Regions from separate parts of the Nocardioides dongxiaopingii genome, predicted to be linked through region 2. Evidence: predicted binding sites of a transcription regulator. Region 2 holds the regulator's gene; each other region holds the start of a gene.
What was found. Region 2 encodes LexA, which represses DNA repair genes until DNA is damaged. Its sites were predicted from a motif close to TCGAACANNTGTTCGA; they were not measured.

Region 1 (5,176 bases), 1.1 Mb from region 2:
CGGAAGCGGCGCACGGTCTGCGAGAGTCGGTGCCATGGGAGTCGAGGAGCCGGGTCTGCCGACGCTGTTCGAGTGGGCCGGGGGAGCCGAGCCGGTCCGCGCCCTGATCGACGCGTTCTACGACCGCGTCGAGGCCGACGACCTGCTCGCGCCGTTCTTCCCGGGCGGCGTCGACGAGCGGCACCGGTCGCACGTGGCCGCCTGGTGGGCGGAGGTCCTGGGTGGCCCGACGGCCTACACCGACGAGCACGGCGGCTACGAGACGATGCTGGCCCACCACCGCAACCTCGGCATCACGCCCGAGCAGCGCCACCGCTTCGTGGCCACGATGAGCCTCGCGGCCGACGACGCCGCCCTGCCCGACGACCCGGAGTTCCGCGCCGCGATCATCGGCTACGTCGAGTGGGGGACCCGCCTGGCGATGGGCAACTCGGTGCGTGGCGCCGCCGTCGCCGAGCACGCGCCCGTGCCGCGATGGGGCTGGGGAGTGGCGCCGCCGTACCAGGGGTGAGCCCGGGTGCCGCGGAGCCACAGGGTCTGGTCTGGTGGTCGTCCCGGACGTGGCAGGGTGCGCACCGTGAGCGACGCCGAGCAGCCCACCCGCCCCGGGATCTGGAGCGACCTCGCCCCGACCCTCGTCTGGATGGGGCTGTTCCTGATGGTCTGCGTGATGGGCTTCCTGCTCCTGTACCCGCCGCACGTCAACTTCGAGGACCGCAGCGAGGACTCCGCGTCGGGCACCGTGTGCTCCTCGGTGGTCTCGGTGGGCCGGCCCCGCGCCGACAGCAGCACCGTCAGCCGGGGCGTCGACGACCTCGGCAGGGCTGGCTACGACGAGGCCGAGGCGGCCTGCGACGGCCGGCGGACCGGCGCGGTCGCAGCGGTCGCGGTGCTGGCGGTGCCGCGTCGCTGTCGGGATGCTGGCTGATGATCGCCCGGTCGCGGCGTCCGCCGTTGAGGGACGTCACCTGAGCCGTCCGTGCTCCGTCCGGGCTAGTCGATGCACTGGCTCCAGGCGCCAGCACGCCAGGCGCCGGCCTCGGTGCGCCAGACCTCGACCTGGAGGACACGCGATCCCCGCCTGTCGAGGAGGTCGACCACACGCACTGCATCCTCGTCACCCGCACCGACGTCGTGACCTCGTGCTTGCGTCCGCACCGACACGACTCGACCCTGCCCGTCGAAGTCCAGCATGGCGTCCTTCAAGTCACCCCAGGTGGCACCGTCCGCCACGGGCTCGTACGAGCTCTCGCAGTCCCCGTCGCTGCTGCTCCCTGTGGCGCCGCACCCGTCGAGAAGCGAGCACGACAGTGCCGCCAGGCACGCGCGAACCACCGTCGTCCCACCCATGGGACAGAGTGTGCACAACGTGGTGGCTCCGAGGCCGGTTTCGCAGGTTCCTCGGTTCGCCGATAAGTGACATTATGTCAGGTCGAGCGGTGTGCGAGTACTGGGTTCGTCGTACGCCACGCGCTCACAGCCATCGCTCCGAGTATCCTCTCCCCCGTCACTAGCGCCGCGATCAGATGACTTCCTCTGCGCTCTCGCCGGTGACGTCGTGGGCCCGTTCGTCAGTCAGATCTTGCCCACCGACGGGGTCTGCGACCCAGCGCGTCAGGGTCCAACCCGAACCGGCGTCGCGATCGAGCACCCCCATGCCAGTGTTCGCAAGACGCAGATCTGTCGCATCCTCGGGACGAAGTCCAGCAGCGAGCGCCACCCAGACGCGAATGGCCGCGCCGTGACTGACGACAGCGACGGCGGTTTCGTGCGGATGTTCCTGAACGAGCGCATCGATCGCCGCGTCGTAGCGATCAACGAACTCACGTCCCGAGGGTCCGCCAGGCATCTTGCAACCAAGGTCACCGTGCATCCACGACGCCAGACAGGCGGCATAGGCGCGTACCGAGGCCTCGTCCGACGACATCTCCAGGTCACCCGCCGCGATTTCCTCCAACCCTGTACGCATCTGGACCTGGACGCCCAGATGGTCCGCCAGCGGTCGGGCAGTGAGCTGCGCCCGGACCAGCTCTGAGGCGTAAACCGCACGCACGTTCTCCGATGCAAGCACTCCTGGGATTGCTTGAGCCTGAATGATGCCGAGGGCCGTGAGTTCCGCGCCGGGGAAACTCGTATCCAGTGCGCCGGACACGTTGCTGGGTGTCTGGCCATGTCGGAGCAGGTAGAGACGCACACCCCGACCCTAGGCTCGGCTGCCACACCCGCCAGCCGGGGACGCATCGTTGCATGCCTCAAGGGCAGGACGGCCCCCTCACTGGGGACCTGGGCTCCGCATGACGGTGCGGGCGATGGTCGATGGCGACACGTCGCAGGAGCGAGGACTCGGGACCAGGGCATCGTCCACAGCATACTCGAACACACTGGCGACTGTCTGCTCACGAGCGTAGAATTGGTGCATGAGCAGGTATCCCGACGACCGTGTGGTGGGACATCCCGTCGCGCGGTTCGTCGGGGTCCTGGAGGCCGAGCTGGCGGGTCTCTCGGACGCCCAGACCTGGTCGCTCGGCGCCGAGGCGACCGCAGACCTGGTCCCCCGCCTCGCCGCGGTGATCGCGGGCGTGCAGGAGCTCGAGGCCCGCCTCGTCCGGCACGCCGAGGACATCGAGATGCCCGGGACGATCGGGGCCAGGTCGACAGCGCAGTGGTTGGCGCGGATCACCCGCGTCACCGGTCGCGAGGCTTCGCGCAAGGCGCGGCTCGCCCACGACCTCGCGGCGCACGAGCCGACCAGGGCAGCGATGGCCGCAGGTCGGGTGCACGCCGAGCAGGCCCAGGTCATCGCCGCCGCGGTCGACGACCTCGGCGACGAGCACACGCACCTGAGCGACCAGGCCGAGGCGCACCTCCTCGGTGAGGCGGCCCACCACGACGCGCACGACCTGAAGGTCCTCGGCCGCCGGATCCTCGAGACCATCGACCCCGACAAGGCCGACGAGCACGAGGCCCGCCTGCTCGGGGCCGAGGAGGCCCGCGCCTGGAGGAAGACCCGCTTCACGCTGTGGGACGACGGCGAGGGCCTCGCCCACGGCACGTTCGCGATCCCGACGGCCCAGGCCTCGATGCTGCGCAAGGCGCTCGCGGCGCTCGCCGCCCCCAAGCACGTCCGCGCCACGGAGGGCGCCGGGTCCTACGACTTCGACAAGCCGACGCCCGAGCGGCTCGGCCGCGCCTTCGGCGAGTACGTCGAGCGCTACCCCGCCGACCGGCTGCCGTCGATGGGTGGCACGAACGCCACGGTCGTGGTCACGATGACCCTCGGGACCCTCCTCGGCGACCTGCAGGCCGCCCACCTCGACACCGACGTGGCGCTCTCCCCCGGCCAGGCCCGGCGGATGGCCTGCGAGGCCGGGATTATCCCCGCCGTCCTCGACGGCGCCGGCCACGTGCTCGACGTCGGACGGCGGCGCCGCTTCCACAACCCGGCCCAGCGGCTCGCGATCGCGCTGGAGCAGCGCCACTGCCAGCACCCGGCCTGCACGACGCCCGCCGCGTACTGCCACACCCACCACGAGGTCCCGTGGAGCCGCGGCGGCACGACCAACACCACGGACGCCGTCCTGCTCTGTCCCTTTCACCACCACCAGGCCCACGCCTCCGGGGCCAGGTACCCGTTGCGCACCTGAGCCGGGCGCAGTGTCCGACTGTTCAGGTCCGTCGTTCGCGCACGGCCACGGCGGCGACGATCGCGACCGCACTCACGCCGAGGCCCACGGAGAGGACGACCCCGAGCGTGCCGGGGACGTCGTCGCGGACGAGGCCCGCGACCACGCCAACGACGGCGAGCACCAGGGTCGCGACCCCGATCCAGAACAGCGTGAACGTGCCGGCACCCCACGACGACCGATCTGCCATGCCCGTGATCCTACGGACGGCGCCGAGCAGCACGACGACGCCGAGCGCGCAGCCCACGCGGCGCGACCCGGCCGATCCGACACCCGGTCCCGGGCCCGACCCTTGCGCTCGAGCGGCGTCCGTGCTGGTGTCACGCTCGTGACGTCACGTTCTCGGACCCTGGCCCTGCTCGTCGCGCTCGTGCTGCCGCTCGCCGGCGTGAGCGCTGCGGCGGCCCGTCCGGCTGCGCCCTCCCCCGGCCCCGTCGACGCCATGGCCGACGTTCCGGCCTCGACGGCGGAGCGGGCCGAGGCACTGAGCCCGCTCCACCCGTCCCGGCCGCCGCGCAACGACGCGGACCAGCGGGACCTCGTGGTCACGCGGGTGTTCGTGACGACGTCGGTCGACTCCGACCGCGATGGCCGACCGGACGTCGTGCGCGTGGTGGTGACCCGGCCCCGGCCGGGTGTCGTCGGTGGACGCCGCCTCGCGACCGTCGCGCAGGTGTCGCCCTACTTCTCGTGCTGCGCCGGCGCGCCCAACCACGACGTCGACGTCCCGCTCGGCCAGGCCCGTCGTCCGTCGGGGGCGCCCGGCAGGATCAAGGACTACCTCCTGACCGGCATCCGCACCGACGGCGCCGCCTGGGCCCGCAAGGGCTACGCCTACGCGCGGGTCGCCTCGCTCGGCTCGAACGGCTCCACCGGCTGCCCGACGATCGGGGACGACCTGGAGGCGGCCGGCGCCGTCGCGCTCGTCGACTGGCTCAACGGCCGCACCACCGCCCGGACGGCGTCCGGTCGCCTGGTGCGCGCCCGCGGCTGGTCGACCGGCAACGTGGGGATGACCGGGGCGTCCTACGACGGGACGCTGCCCAACATGGCCGCCGCCACCGGCGTGGCGGGGCTGCGCGCCATCGTGCCGCTGTCGGCGATCTCGAGCTGGTACCACTACTACCGCCAGGCCGGCCTGGTCGTGGCCCCCGGCGGCTACCAGGGCGAGGACGCCGACGTGCTGGCGCGCTTCGACTACACCCGCCGCGACCGGCGGATCTGCCGGCCGGTGATCGCCGATCTCGAGCGGGACCAGGACCGCGCCACCGGCGACCACAACGACTTCTGGGCGGCACGGGACCTGGTGCCCAGGGCCGGTGACGTGCGGGCCGCGGTCCTGATCGGGCACGGGTTCAACGACACCAACGTCAAGCCCGACCAGGCTGCGCGGTGGTACGCCGCGCTGCGCCGCGCCGGCGTCCCGGCCAAGATCTGGTGGGACCAGGGCAGCCACGGCACCCCGGTCCCCCAGCGCCTGGTCGACCGGTGGT
Region 2 (5,176 bases):
CATCCTCGGCGGCGTCGGGGGCTGGTTCGGCGCGGAGGACCTCACCTTCGAGAAGATCCTGGGCTGGGCGGTCGCGCCGCTGGCCTGGCTGCTCGGCGTGCCGTGGTCCGAGGCCGCCGACGCCGGCTCGTGGATCGGGCAGAAGACCGTCCTCAACGAGTTCGTCGCCTACGCCGACTTCGGACCGCAGGTGGGCGACCTCTCCCCCGTGACCGTCGCCGTCGTGACGTTCGCGCTCGCCGGGTTCGCGAACTTCTCCTCCATCGCGATCCAGATCGGCGCCCTCGGCTCGCTGATGCCCGAGCGCCGCGCCATGGTCGCCCGGCTCGGGCTGCGGGCGCTGCTGGCCGGCAGCCTCGCCAACCTGGCGAACGCCGCCATCGCCGGCGTCGTGGTCGGCCTCTAGGACGCCGCCGGCGAGGTGCCGGCCCGGACACGCCCACCCGAGCACGGCGCCACCGCACGACGTCACGCACAATGACCCCGTGGCACACGGCAAGCGCGCAGGGGCGAGGACCAAGCGGCGTCTCCGGCCTGCCCTGCTCGGCCTCGCGCTCGGCGTGACGCTCGCCGTCGTCGCCTGGGGCTACCTGGTCTACGCCGCCATCGACTTCGGGACCTCCGCCCGGGCCGGCGACTCCACCGCGTGGTGGTTCCTCGCGCTGGCCGCCCTCGGCGCGGTCGCCTGCCTCTTCCTCGGTCTGGTGCTGGTGACGCGGATCAGCCGGGCGGTCGGCCTGACGCGCGGACCCGACCCGCGGACGCCGGCGACCCCCGCCGAGCCGGCCGGACCGACCGCAGCGCCCGGACCGGGCGGAGCACCGCCGACGCCCGGCGGGCGGCGCGCCGCCCGCTGACCCGCCGCCGATCCAGGTCCGCCCCGGTCCTCGACGCCCGGGGCTCCGTCGGCGCTCGCTGGCGCTCGCCTGCCGGCCTCCGGCGGGTGCTGACCGTCCCGGGGGGGCCGCGCCAGACCGATCCGGCCCGGCGCTTCACGGCGATCTCCCTGTCGGCCCGGCCCCGCGGCACCTACGCTGCCTCCAACGAGGAGGCCGAGGCGGAGCGGTGGCAACCAATCACGACGTGCGGGTCACGGGTGCGAGCGTCCTCGACGGGCGCTACCGCACCACGTGCGCCTGCACGTGCGGGTGGACCGGCGAGTCGGACGAGGCCCGGCAGGCCGGGGCCCTCGCCGCGGCCGCCAAGATCCGCGTCGACCACCTCCTCGAGGCACACCCGCGGCAGGCGCCGTCCTCCTTCTTCCGGCCCCGGGCCGCCGCGCGCTACCGGCACCCGCGCTCATTGAGCGCCGCGACGCAGCAGCAGCGGCGGTGGGTCCGGTACGCCGGGTGCGCCTGCGGCTGGACCCACACCGTGCACGGTCGTTCCGCCGCTGCGACGGCCCGGGTCGCACGGGCCCACCACCTCGAGCACGTGAACCTGCAGACCGGACGCGCGCCGTGGCGCGACTACGTCGTGCTCGTCGCGCTCCTGGTGCTCGGCGTCGCGGTGGTCGGCGTGCTGGCCGCGATCGCGATCAGCAGCGGCGGCGGCGACCCCCGGGACCTCGGCTCGCTCTTCGGCTGACGTGCCACCCCACGACACCCGGGCCGGCGTCGTGCGGACGCGGAACGGGGGCGAAGCCGTCTTCCCTCGGCTCCGCCCCCGGTGTTCCCCTTGATGAATCGCCCGCCGGGGTCGAAGCGGCGGACGACGTCGGTGCGGTCTCAGTCGACCGGGACCTCCAGCCGCTGACCCGCGTCGAGGGACACCTCGGCGAGGTCGTTGAGCTGGACGAGGTGGTTCATCGTGTCGCGCACGTCGTCGCCGTCACTCACGTCGGAGGCGATGCTCCACAGGGTCTCACCGGGCGCGACCACGATCGTCTCGGTGGCCTCCCGCTCCGCGGTGGCCATGGAGTTGCCGGCGAAGGCGACGCCGACGGCGGCCAGGACCAGCAGCGCCAGCACCAGCACCACGAGACGTCCGCGGCGGGTCAGCCGGTAGTCGGGCACGCGAGGAGCCGACAGGGCGGTGGGTGCGATCGTCGTGGTGCTCATGGGTGCCTCCTGGGGAAGTGGCCGTGCTGGTGGAGCCGAGGATGTTGCTGACGATTCGATGTCTAACGGGAGGCACCGACAGTCCTGCTGGTGCACCGCTCTCGATCAGACATTCGATCGAACACATGAGCGAGACTAGATCAGGTGTTCGAACGATGCAACCCCCGAGTCGAACGCGTGTTCCCACGACCCAGCTGACCTGGCCGCCCGGATCGGGCGCGACACGCCGTTCGAACACCTGTTTGAACACGGTGGCGATCGGTGGCACGCTGCAGCCATGCCCCGGACACGTACTGGCACCCCGAAGATCACCGAGCTCCCGGACGGTCCCGCCGACGCGACCGGCCTGACCCCGCGTCAGCAGCGCGTCCTGGCCACCATCAAGGACAGCATCGAGCTGCGCGGCTACCCGCCGAGCATGCGCGAGATCGGCGAGTCCGTCGGGCTCACCAGCACCTCGAGCGTGGCCCACCAGCTGCGCACGCTGGAGCAGAAGGGCTTCATCAAGCGCGACCCGAACCGTCCCCGCGCCCTCGAGGTGTTCCTGCCCGAGGTGATGGCCGCGCGGCGCTCGCTGGGCAGCAGCGACGACTCCTCGATCGACGAGACCGGCATCGGCGACACCGCCCCGCCGCCCACCAACGTCCCGCTCCTGGGCCGGATCGCGGCCGGCGGTCCGATCCTGGCCGAGCAGACCTACGACGACGTCTTCCCGCTCCCCCGCCAGCTGGTCGGCGACGGAGAGCTGTTCATGCTCGAGGTGTCCGGGGAGTCGATGATCGAGGCGGCCATCTGCAGCGGCGACTACGTCGTGGTCCGCCAGGCCCAGACCGCGGAGAACGGCGACATCGTCGCGGCGATGATCGACGGCGAGGCGACGGTCAAGACGTTCCAGCGCAAGGACGGCCAGGTATGGCTGCTGCCGCACAACCCGGCGTTCGACCCGATCGACGGCACCCACGCCTCGATCCTCGGCATCGTCACCGCGGTGCTCCGCAAGGTCTGACCCCCGGCCCGTCCGCAGGCTTCGCACGACCCCGAGACCGCCACCGGCACGACGCCGGTGGCGGTCTCGTCGTCCCTGTCCCGGCGGCTCGGCAACTGTCGGTGCGCCGGGTTAGGTTGTGGCCCCACTCACGAACGGAGCCTCCATGCGCTTGCGCACTCGTCCCCGAACCCAGGCCAGCGTCCGCGCGCTGGTCGTGCTGGGCGCCGTCGGCGCCCTGCTGATCGGCATGCTCGCGGCCCTGGCGGGTCCGTCGGTGGCCCGGGTCCCCTCGGGTGACACCGACTCCAAGCAGGCCACGGCGACCGACCCGTCGGTCCGGCAGGCCTCCCACGCGCTCCGCCGCGCCGAGAGCATCCGCGAGGACGGCGCCGCCGGCCGCGACGCCACCATGGTGCTGCGCGACCTGGCCAACACCCGCGCCGACCTCCCCGACGCCGAGCGGGCGGCCGCCGATGCGCTGATGAAGCGCCCGACGAGCTCCGGCGGCGACGGCTACCTCAACTACGGCAGCGTCGAGGAGGAGACCCCGGTCTGCACCGCGACCCTGTGCGTCCACTACGTCACCAGCGGCCAGCACGCCTCGACCCCGGAGTACGTCGCCACGGCGGTCGACACGCTCACCAGCGTCCAGCAGGCCTACCTGACCTCCGGCTACCGCGCGGTCAAGAGCGACGGCGGGCTCGGCGGCAACAGCCTGCCCGACGTCTACCTCGGCAACATCGGGGTCAACGGCCTGTACGGGTACTGCACCTCCGACGACCCGAGCAAGAGCACCCAGCGCTGGGACCGTTGGGCCTACTGCGTGCTCGACAACGACTACAGCGCCTCGGAGTTCCCGACGAACACCCCGACCGAGAACCTCCAGGTCACCGCCGCTCACGAGTACTTCCACGCCATCCAGTACGCCTACGACCGCTACGAGGACTCGTGGCTCCTCGAGGCCACGGCGGCCTGGGTCGAGGACGAGCTCTACGACGGCGTCGACGACAACCTGCAGTACCTGCGCAGCAGCCAGCTCCGCTCGCCCGGCACCCCGCTCGACACCTTCGACCCGAGCACCGGGTTCCACTACGGCACCTGGAGCTTCTTCCGCTTCCTCTCCGAGCGGTTCCCCGAGAAGAAGGGTCTGCTCCCGCGGATCGTGCTCGACGTCTTCTCCAAGGCCGACGGCGGCCCCGGCGGCCCCGACCAGTACTCCTGGAAGGCCGTCAACTCGGTCCTGAAGAAGAAGAAGACCTCCGGCGCGGCCATGCTCGGCGCCTACGCCGTCGCCAACCGTCGTCCGGGCCAGTCCTACGACGAGGGCGCGGCCAACCGCTACCCGAAGGCCCCGGCCGGCAAGGTCACGCTCGCGGCCGGCAAGGCGCGCACGGTCAAGGTCCGCCTCGACCACCTCACCAGCCGCACGACGCGACTGACCCCGAAGCGCCTGGCCACCAAGAAGGCCAAGGTGCGCCTGACCTTCGACCTGAGCCCGCGGGCGACCGGCGCCTTCGCGCTGATCACCACCACGCTGCGCTCCGGCAAGGTGCGCACGGTCAAGGTCAAGCTGAACAAGAAGGGCAACGGCGCCAAGGCCGTGCCGTTCAGCTCCAGGAAGGTCGACAACGTCGAGGTCACCCTCGTCAACGGCAGCGGCCGGTTCAAGTGCTGGCAGCAGAGCTACTTCTCCTGCCAGGGTCGCCCGCTCGACGACAACGCGGCGCAGCAGTTCACCGCGAGGGCCGTCAAGCGCTGACCTGACGCCTCGCTCGCTCGACGCCCATCCCGCTGCACCACGGCGGGGTGGGCGTCTCGCACTCCGCTGCTGTGACGCTCAGCCCGCGTCGGCGAGCCGGGCCAGGGCCTTGCGCACCACGGCGGGGTCGGAGGTGGTCCACATCGGCGGCAGGCTCGCCCTGAGGAAGCTCCCGTAGCGGGCGGTGGCCAGTCGCGGGTCGAGGACGGCGACGACGCCGCGGTCGGTGGTGGTGCGGATCAGCCGCCCGGCGCCCTGGGCCAGCAGCAGCGCGGCGTGGGTGGCCGCGACCTGCATGAACCCGTTGCCGCCGGCGCGGTCGGCAGCTCTCTGGCGCGCACTCATCAGCGGGTCGTCGGGACGCGGGAA
Region 3 (5,176 bases), 480 kb from region 2:
GACGTCGAGGAAGGCCTCGTCGGGCGAGACCGCCTCGACGAGCGGCGTGACGCGACGAAAGACCTCGAGCACCGCGGCCGACACCGTCGAGAAGGCGTCGTAGTCGGGCGCCAGGCGCACGGCCTGCGGGCACAGCCGCCTCGCCTGCGTGCCGCTCATGCCGGATCGCACCCCGTGGGCACGCGCCGGGTAGTTCGCCGCCAGGACGACGCCCCGGTGCCCGCCCCCCACGACGACCGGCTGGTCGCGCAGCTCGGGGCGCTCGCGCAGCATCACCGAGGCGTAGAACGCATCCATGTCGACGTGCAGGAGGGGGGTCGCCGTCACCGGACGGCACCTCGCGGCTCAGTGGGCGAGCAGGTGCAGCTGGGTCGCGAGGGGCAAGTACTCCGCGCGGCCGGCGACGGCGCGCTCGAGGTCGACCAGGGCGGCGCCGGCACCGGGCTCCAGGTCGAGCAGGGACCCGGGCACCAGGTCGGCGAAGACCCGCACCCCGTGGACGGAGTCGACGGTGATGCCGGCACCGTCGAGCAGCGCGGTGACCTCCTCCACCGTGAACCGTCGCCCGGTGCGGCCCCGCACCGCCGGCGTGCCGGCCACGGGGGGCTCCACGGCGTCGAGGAGCGCGGCGGCCTGGGCGAAGTGCCCGGCCATCGCTCGCGCGATGACGGCGGCGTGCCGCTGGGCGACCAGCAGCGAGAGCCGACCGCCCGGCCGCAGGACCTCGCGGATCGCCCCGAGCGCCGCGGCCGGACCCGGCACGACCTCGAGGACGCCGTGGCACAGCACCAGGTCGGCGCTGCCGGTCCCGACGGCGGCAGGCAGGTCGGAGAGGTCACCCTGGCGGCCGTCCACCTCCACACCGCGCTCCCGCGCCCGCCGGCCGAGCGCGGCGAGCGCGTCGGGGCTGGGGTCGACGACGGTGACGCGGTGGCCGAGCCCGGCGATGCGGACGGCCGAGCCGCCGGTGCCGCCGCCGATGTCGAGCACGTCGAGCGGCCCGCCGTCCAGGAGGGGCTCGAGGTCGTCCCAGACCACCGCGGTGCGAGGCGCGACGGTGGGGGTACGACGTTCGCTCGCGGACATGCCCCGAACCCTAGCGGGCTGGCGGGGTCGGACTGGGCTGGCACGACGACCTCGGTTCCTCGAACACCTGTTCGAACCAACCTATCACGCAGCCCAGATGTCCTGCGCCCACTCGGGGTGGTCGATGAAGGGGTTCCGGTTGCCCTGGAAGTCGGCCTGGATCAGGTCGTTGCGGCGCAGCTCGGACGCGCTGGGCGGGTCCTCGGCGTTCCACTCGAGCAGGACCGACAGCCGGCCGTGGTTCGGGGCCGAGCCGTTGCCGACCTCGTCGTTGACCTCGAGGTCGGGGTGGCCGTCGCCACCCTCGTAGCGCACCGACATGTAGAGGATCATCCGCGCCACGTCGCCCTTGTCCTCGTCGCGCGGCTCCCAGGAGTCGGAGTCGGAGAAGTTGCCGGGCGCCTCGTCGTTCTCGGTGCCGCCCTCGTCGAAGTCGAGGTTGCCGCGGTCGGAGTTGACCGTGACGTCGGTGGGCCGCAGGTGGTGGATGTCGGTGCCGGGACCAGTGGCGGTGCCGAAGTCGCCGTGCGACTTGGCCCAGACGTGCTCGCGGTTCCACTGGTCGACGCCACCGCCGTTGTCGGAGGCCGGGACGGAGGTGCCCTGGTAGAGCAGGACGACGCGGGCGGGGTCGGCCGGGTCCTGGTCGGTGACCTTGAGGGCGTCCCACACCTGGCTGTAGCTCAGCCGGGTGACGTCGGTCGAGATGATCTCGTGCAGGGCCGCCTCGAGCGCGGGGCCGGTCCTGCCGAGCGCGGGCTCCCAGTAGGTGTCGTCGTAGGCGTCGGTGCCGCCGCTCGCGGCGACGGCCGGTGCGGCCTGGGCCGGGGGTCCGCCCGGGTCGGCGGGGACGGCCTGCGCCGGGACGACGACGACGAGCGGGAGGGCCAGGGGCAGGGCGAGCAGGGCGGTGGCCGCGGTGCGGCGGAGGGAGCCGAGGGTCATGCCACGACCCTGACGAGTCGGCGCGGCCCGGTCGACCAGGGAAACCCTTGCAGCAGGTTCAGGAGACGTGGCGGACGAGCTGCTCGTGCAGCGGCGCGTGCGGGACCAGCCCGAGGGCCTGCTCGACGACGGCGAGGAACCGGTCGGCGTCGCGGACGAGGTCGTCGGCCTCGCGCTCGCTGACCGCCCGGGTGGAGCCGGCCTCGGCGGCCGCACGCTTGGAGGCGCCGGCGGCGAAGAACGAGGCCCACTCCCCCAGCTCGGGGGCGACGTCGGCGAGCAGGACCCACGCGTTCTTCTGCGGACGCCGCCGGGTCGTCGCCACCGGCCGGGCCCGGGCGGCGAGCAGCGCCGCGGCGGCCCGCAGTGCCGCGACGTGCGCGCAGGCGTAGCGCGTGGGGACCTCGGTGGTCGCGATGGCCTCGCTGAGCGACTCGGCGGCGCGGATGAGGTACGAGTGCGTGGTGGCCGGGAGCATCATCGGGCGCTCTCCTGGGTCGAGGGGTGCCCCGGCGGGACCGGGGGTCGAGGTCGGCCCCGCCGGAGGATCGAACACGTGTTCGAACAGGAGGAACGCTACACCCGCCCACCGACAAGCGATCAGGATCGGAGCGGCGACCCGTCCTCCGCGCTCCCGCGCCGGCCCGCCGGCACGACGTTCGCCGCCGTCCCCGGGCGGTAGAGGTTGACCACGACCAGGGCCTCGAGCACCAGGCCCAGCACGCCGCCGACGACCGCGGCGAGCGGCGGGGAGGACGAGGTCAGCGCCGAGACCGTGCCCAGCCCGACCAGGCCGACGGTGACCGCGAGCGAGTGCCGCGCCCAGGGGTGCCCGCCCACCACGAGGGCCAGCTGGACCAGCAGCAGGCAGGACACGGTGCCGGCCAGCACCACCGCGACCGGTGCGAACGACGGCGGCACGCGGGTGTCGTCGGCGGAGGTGCCCGCGGCGCCGAGGGCCCGCACCAGGTCGTCCTCGAAGACGACGGTCAACGCGGCCAGCACCGTCGCGAGCGCGACGAGGGCCCAGACCAGCTGCACCACCCGGGTGACCGAGGTCGGTCGCTGCGTCATGCTCCCTCGTCTCCTGTCGGACTCGTGCCGGTCTCGGTCTCGGTGCCGGTCTCGGTGCCGGACGTGGTCTCGTCGTGGTGTCGGTCGGTGCGTTTACAGTCGGGCCCGTGTCCAGCGACCCGACCTCCGAGCCGTCCCGGGCCGGCGAGCACCCCTCCGTGAGCCGCTTCCGCGCCGAGCACGCGCGGCTCGGGGGCACCGGTGAGATCGTCATTCTGCCCGACTCCGTGCACACCGCCGTACTGGCGGCCCAGGCGCTCGGCTGCGAGCCCGGGGCGATCGCCAACAGCCTCCTCTTCGACGCCGGCGGCGCGCCGGTCCTGATCCTGACCTCGGGGGCCCACCGGGTCGACCAGGCGCTGGTGGCCGAGCGGATCGGCGTGGAGCGGCTGCGGCGCGCCACACCGGAGTTCGTCCGCGCGCACACCGGCCAGGTCATCGGCGGCGTCTCGCCGCTGGCCCACCCGGCCCCGGTGCCCACCTACCTCGACCCCTGGCTCGCGCGGCACTCCGTCGTGTGGGCGGCGGCCGGGCACCCCGCGGCGGTCTTCTCCACGACCCACGACGAGCTGCTGGCCCTGACCGGGGCCACCCTCGTCGAGGTCGAGTGAGCGGGGACCGGTCGTCGTGGACTCCCTGGCACTGACCTTCTCGAGCGGGTGGGCGAGCGGGGTGAACGCCTACCTCGTCGTCCTGGTGCTCGGCATCGGCCACCGGGTCGGCGGCGTCGACGACGGGCCCGACGCGCTCGCCCGGTGGGACGTCCTGGCGGTCGCGGGCTTCCTCTACGCCTTCGAGTTCGTCGCCGACAAGATCCCCTACATCGACTCCACGTGGGACGCGATCTCCACCGTCATCCGCCCCACGGCCGGCGCCGTGATCGGCCTGCTCCTCGCCGGAGACGCCGACTCGGTGACCCAGGCGGTCAACGCCACGGTCGGCGGCGGCGCCGCCCTGGCCTCGCACGTCGTCAAGGCCGGCAGCCGGCTCGCCATCAACTCCTCGCCGGAGCCGGTCACCAACGTGACCGCCAGCGTCACCGAGGACGTCGTCGTGCTCGTCCTGGTCGCCCTCGCGATCCAGCACCCGGTGGCGGCCGCCTCGATCGCCGCCGTCCTGCTGGTGCTCGGGCTGGGCGTGCTGGTCCTGGCGATCAAGGTCGTGCGCCGCGGGTGGCGACGCATGCGCGCGCGGCGCGCCCGCACGTCCGCCTCCCCCGGGGCGCCGCCGGGCCCGCCGTCCCCGTGGACCTGAGCGACGCCGCCGTCCGGGCGGCGGTGACCGCGCGCCTGCAGCGCCACCACGCCGGCCGGCCCGTCGTCCTCGGCCCCGGCGTCCTCGCCGCCCACACGCCGGCGGTCGCCCGTCACGCCGCCCTCGGCTCGCCGGTCCTGGTGCTCTCGACCGGCCGGGGCGCCGGCCCGGTGCCCGACGACGGCACCTGCCGCGTCGTCGACGTCCGGCTCCCACCGACCTGCTCGGTGACCGAGGAGGTCCGGCTCCTCGACCGGGTCAGCCACCACCTGCCGGCCGACGTCGTCGCGGAGGTCGAGGCGTTCGACCCGGAGCGGCGCGCGGTCTGGTTCACCTCACCGTTCGTGACCAGCGACGAGCCGCTGCTGGGACGCACCACGCTCGGCGGCCGGCCGGCGTCGTTCCTCGCCCTCGAGGACAAGCTGCGCGCCGACGCCGTCTGGGACGCCGCCGGCGTCGCCCGGGCGCCGCACCGGGTGGTGGCGCTCGACGCGGGGCCGGCCGCGCTCGACGCGGCAGCCGGTGCCCTGGCCGGGCCGCTCGGCACGGTGTGGAGCGGCGATGCCCGCGACGGACCCAACGGCGCCGGCAACTTCGTCCGCTGGGTCGTCGACGAGCGCGACCGCGCTGCGACGTTCGCGTTCTTCGCGCCGCGCTGCGACCGGGTGCGGGTGGCGCCCTTCCTCGACGGCGTGCCGTGCTCGATCCACGCGATGGTGCTGCCCGACGGCACGGCCGCCTTCCGCCCGGTCGAGCTGGCGACCCTGCGCGACCCGGTGCGACGCCGCTTCGTCCACGGCGGCCTGTCGAGCTGGTG

Region 1: a site for LexA is predicted at 2,373-2,388, ahead of FE634_RS10400 (HNH endonuclease signature motif containing protein). Genes of this name have one in related genera too.
Region 3: a site for LexA is predicted at 2,580-2,595, ahead of FE634_RS13270 (SAV_6107 family HEPN domain-containing protein). Genes of this name have one in related genera too.

Annotation. Positions count from the first base shown of each region.
Region 1 covers NZ_CP040695.2:2,203,339-2,208,514, forward strand. Annotated here, with positions in the region: gene FE634_RS10385 (group II truncated hemoglobin) at 35-511, shown strand; gene FE634_RS10390 (hypothetical protein) at 578-928, shown strand; gene FE634_RS10395 (histidine phosphatase family protein) at 1,523-2,194, opposite strand; gene FE634_RS10400 (HNH endonuclease signature motif containing protein) at 2,418-3,644, shown strand; gene FE634_RS21025 (hypothetical protein) at 3,667-3,873, opposite strand; gene FE634_RS10410 (CocE/NonD family hydrolase) at 4,012-5,176, shown strand, end outside.
Region 2 covers NZ_CP040695.2:3,320,559-3,325,734, forward strand. Annotated here, with positions in the region: gene FE634_RS15515 (NupC/NupG family nucleoside CNT transporter) at 1-406, shown strand, start outside; gene FE634_RS15520 (hypothetical protein) at 486-857, shown strand; gene FE634_RS15525 (hypothetical protein) at 1,066-1,587, shown strand; gene FE634_RS15530 (LysM peptidoglycan-binding domain-containing protein) at 1,728-2,060, opposite strand; gene lexA (transcriptional repressor LexA) at 2,338-3,066, shown strand; gene FE634_RS15540 (MXAN_6640 family putative metalloprotease) at 3,212-4,807, shown strand; gene FE634_RS15545 (ATP-dependent DNA helicase) at 4,886-5,176, opposite strand, start outside.
Region 3 covers NZ_CP040695.2:2,845,321-2,850,496, forward strand. Annotated here, with positions in the region: gene dinB (DNA polymerase IV) at 1-327, opposite strand, end outside; gene FE634_RS13260 (methyltransferase domain-containing protein) at 346-1,086, opposite strand; gene FE634_RS13265 (endonuclease I family protein) at 1,171-2,031, opposite strand; gene FE634_RS13270 (SAV_6107 family HEPN domain-containing protein) at 2,090-2,512, opposite strand; gene FE634_RS13275 (hypothetical protein) at 2,632-3,105, opposite strand; gene FE634_RS13280 (YbaK/EbsC family protein) at 3,213-3,716, shown strand; gene FE634_RS13285 (DUF4126 domain-containing protein) at 3,733-4,359, shown strand; gene FE634_RS13290 (hypothetical protein) at 4,350-5,176, shown strand, end outside.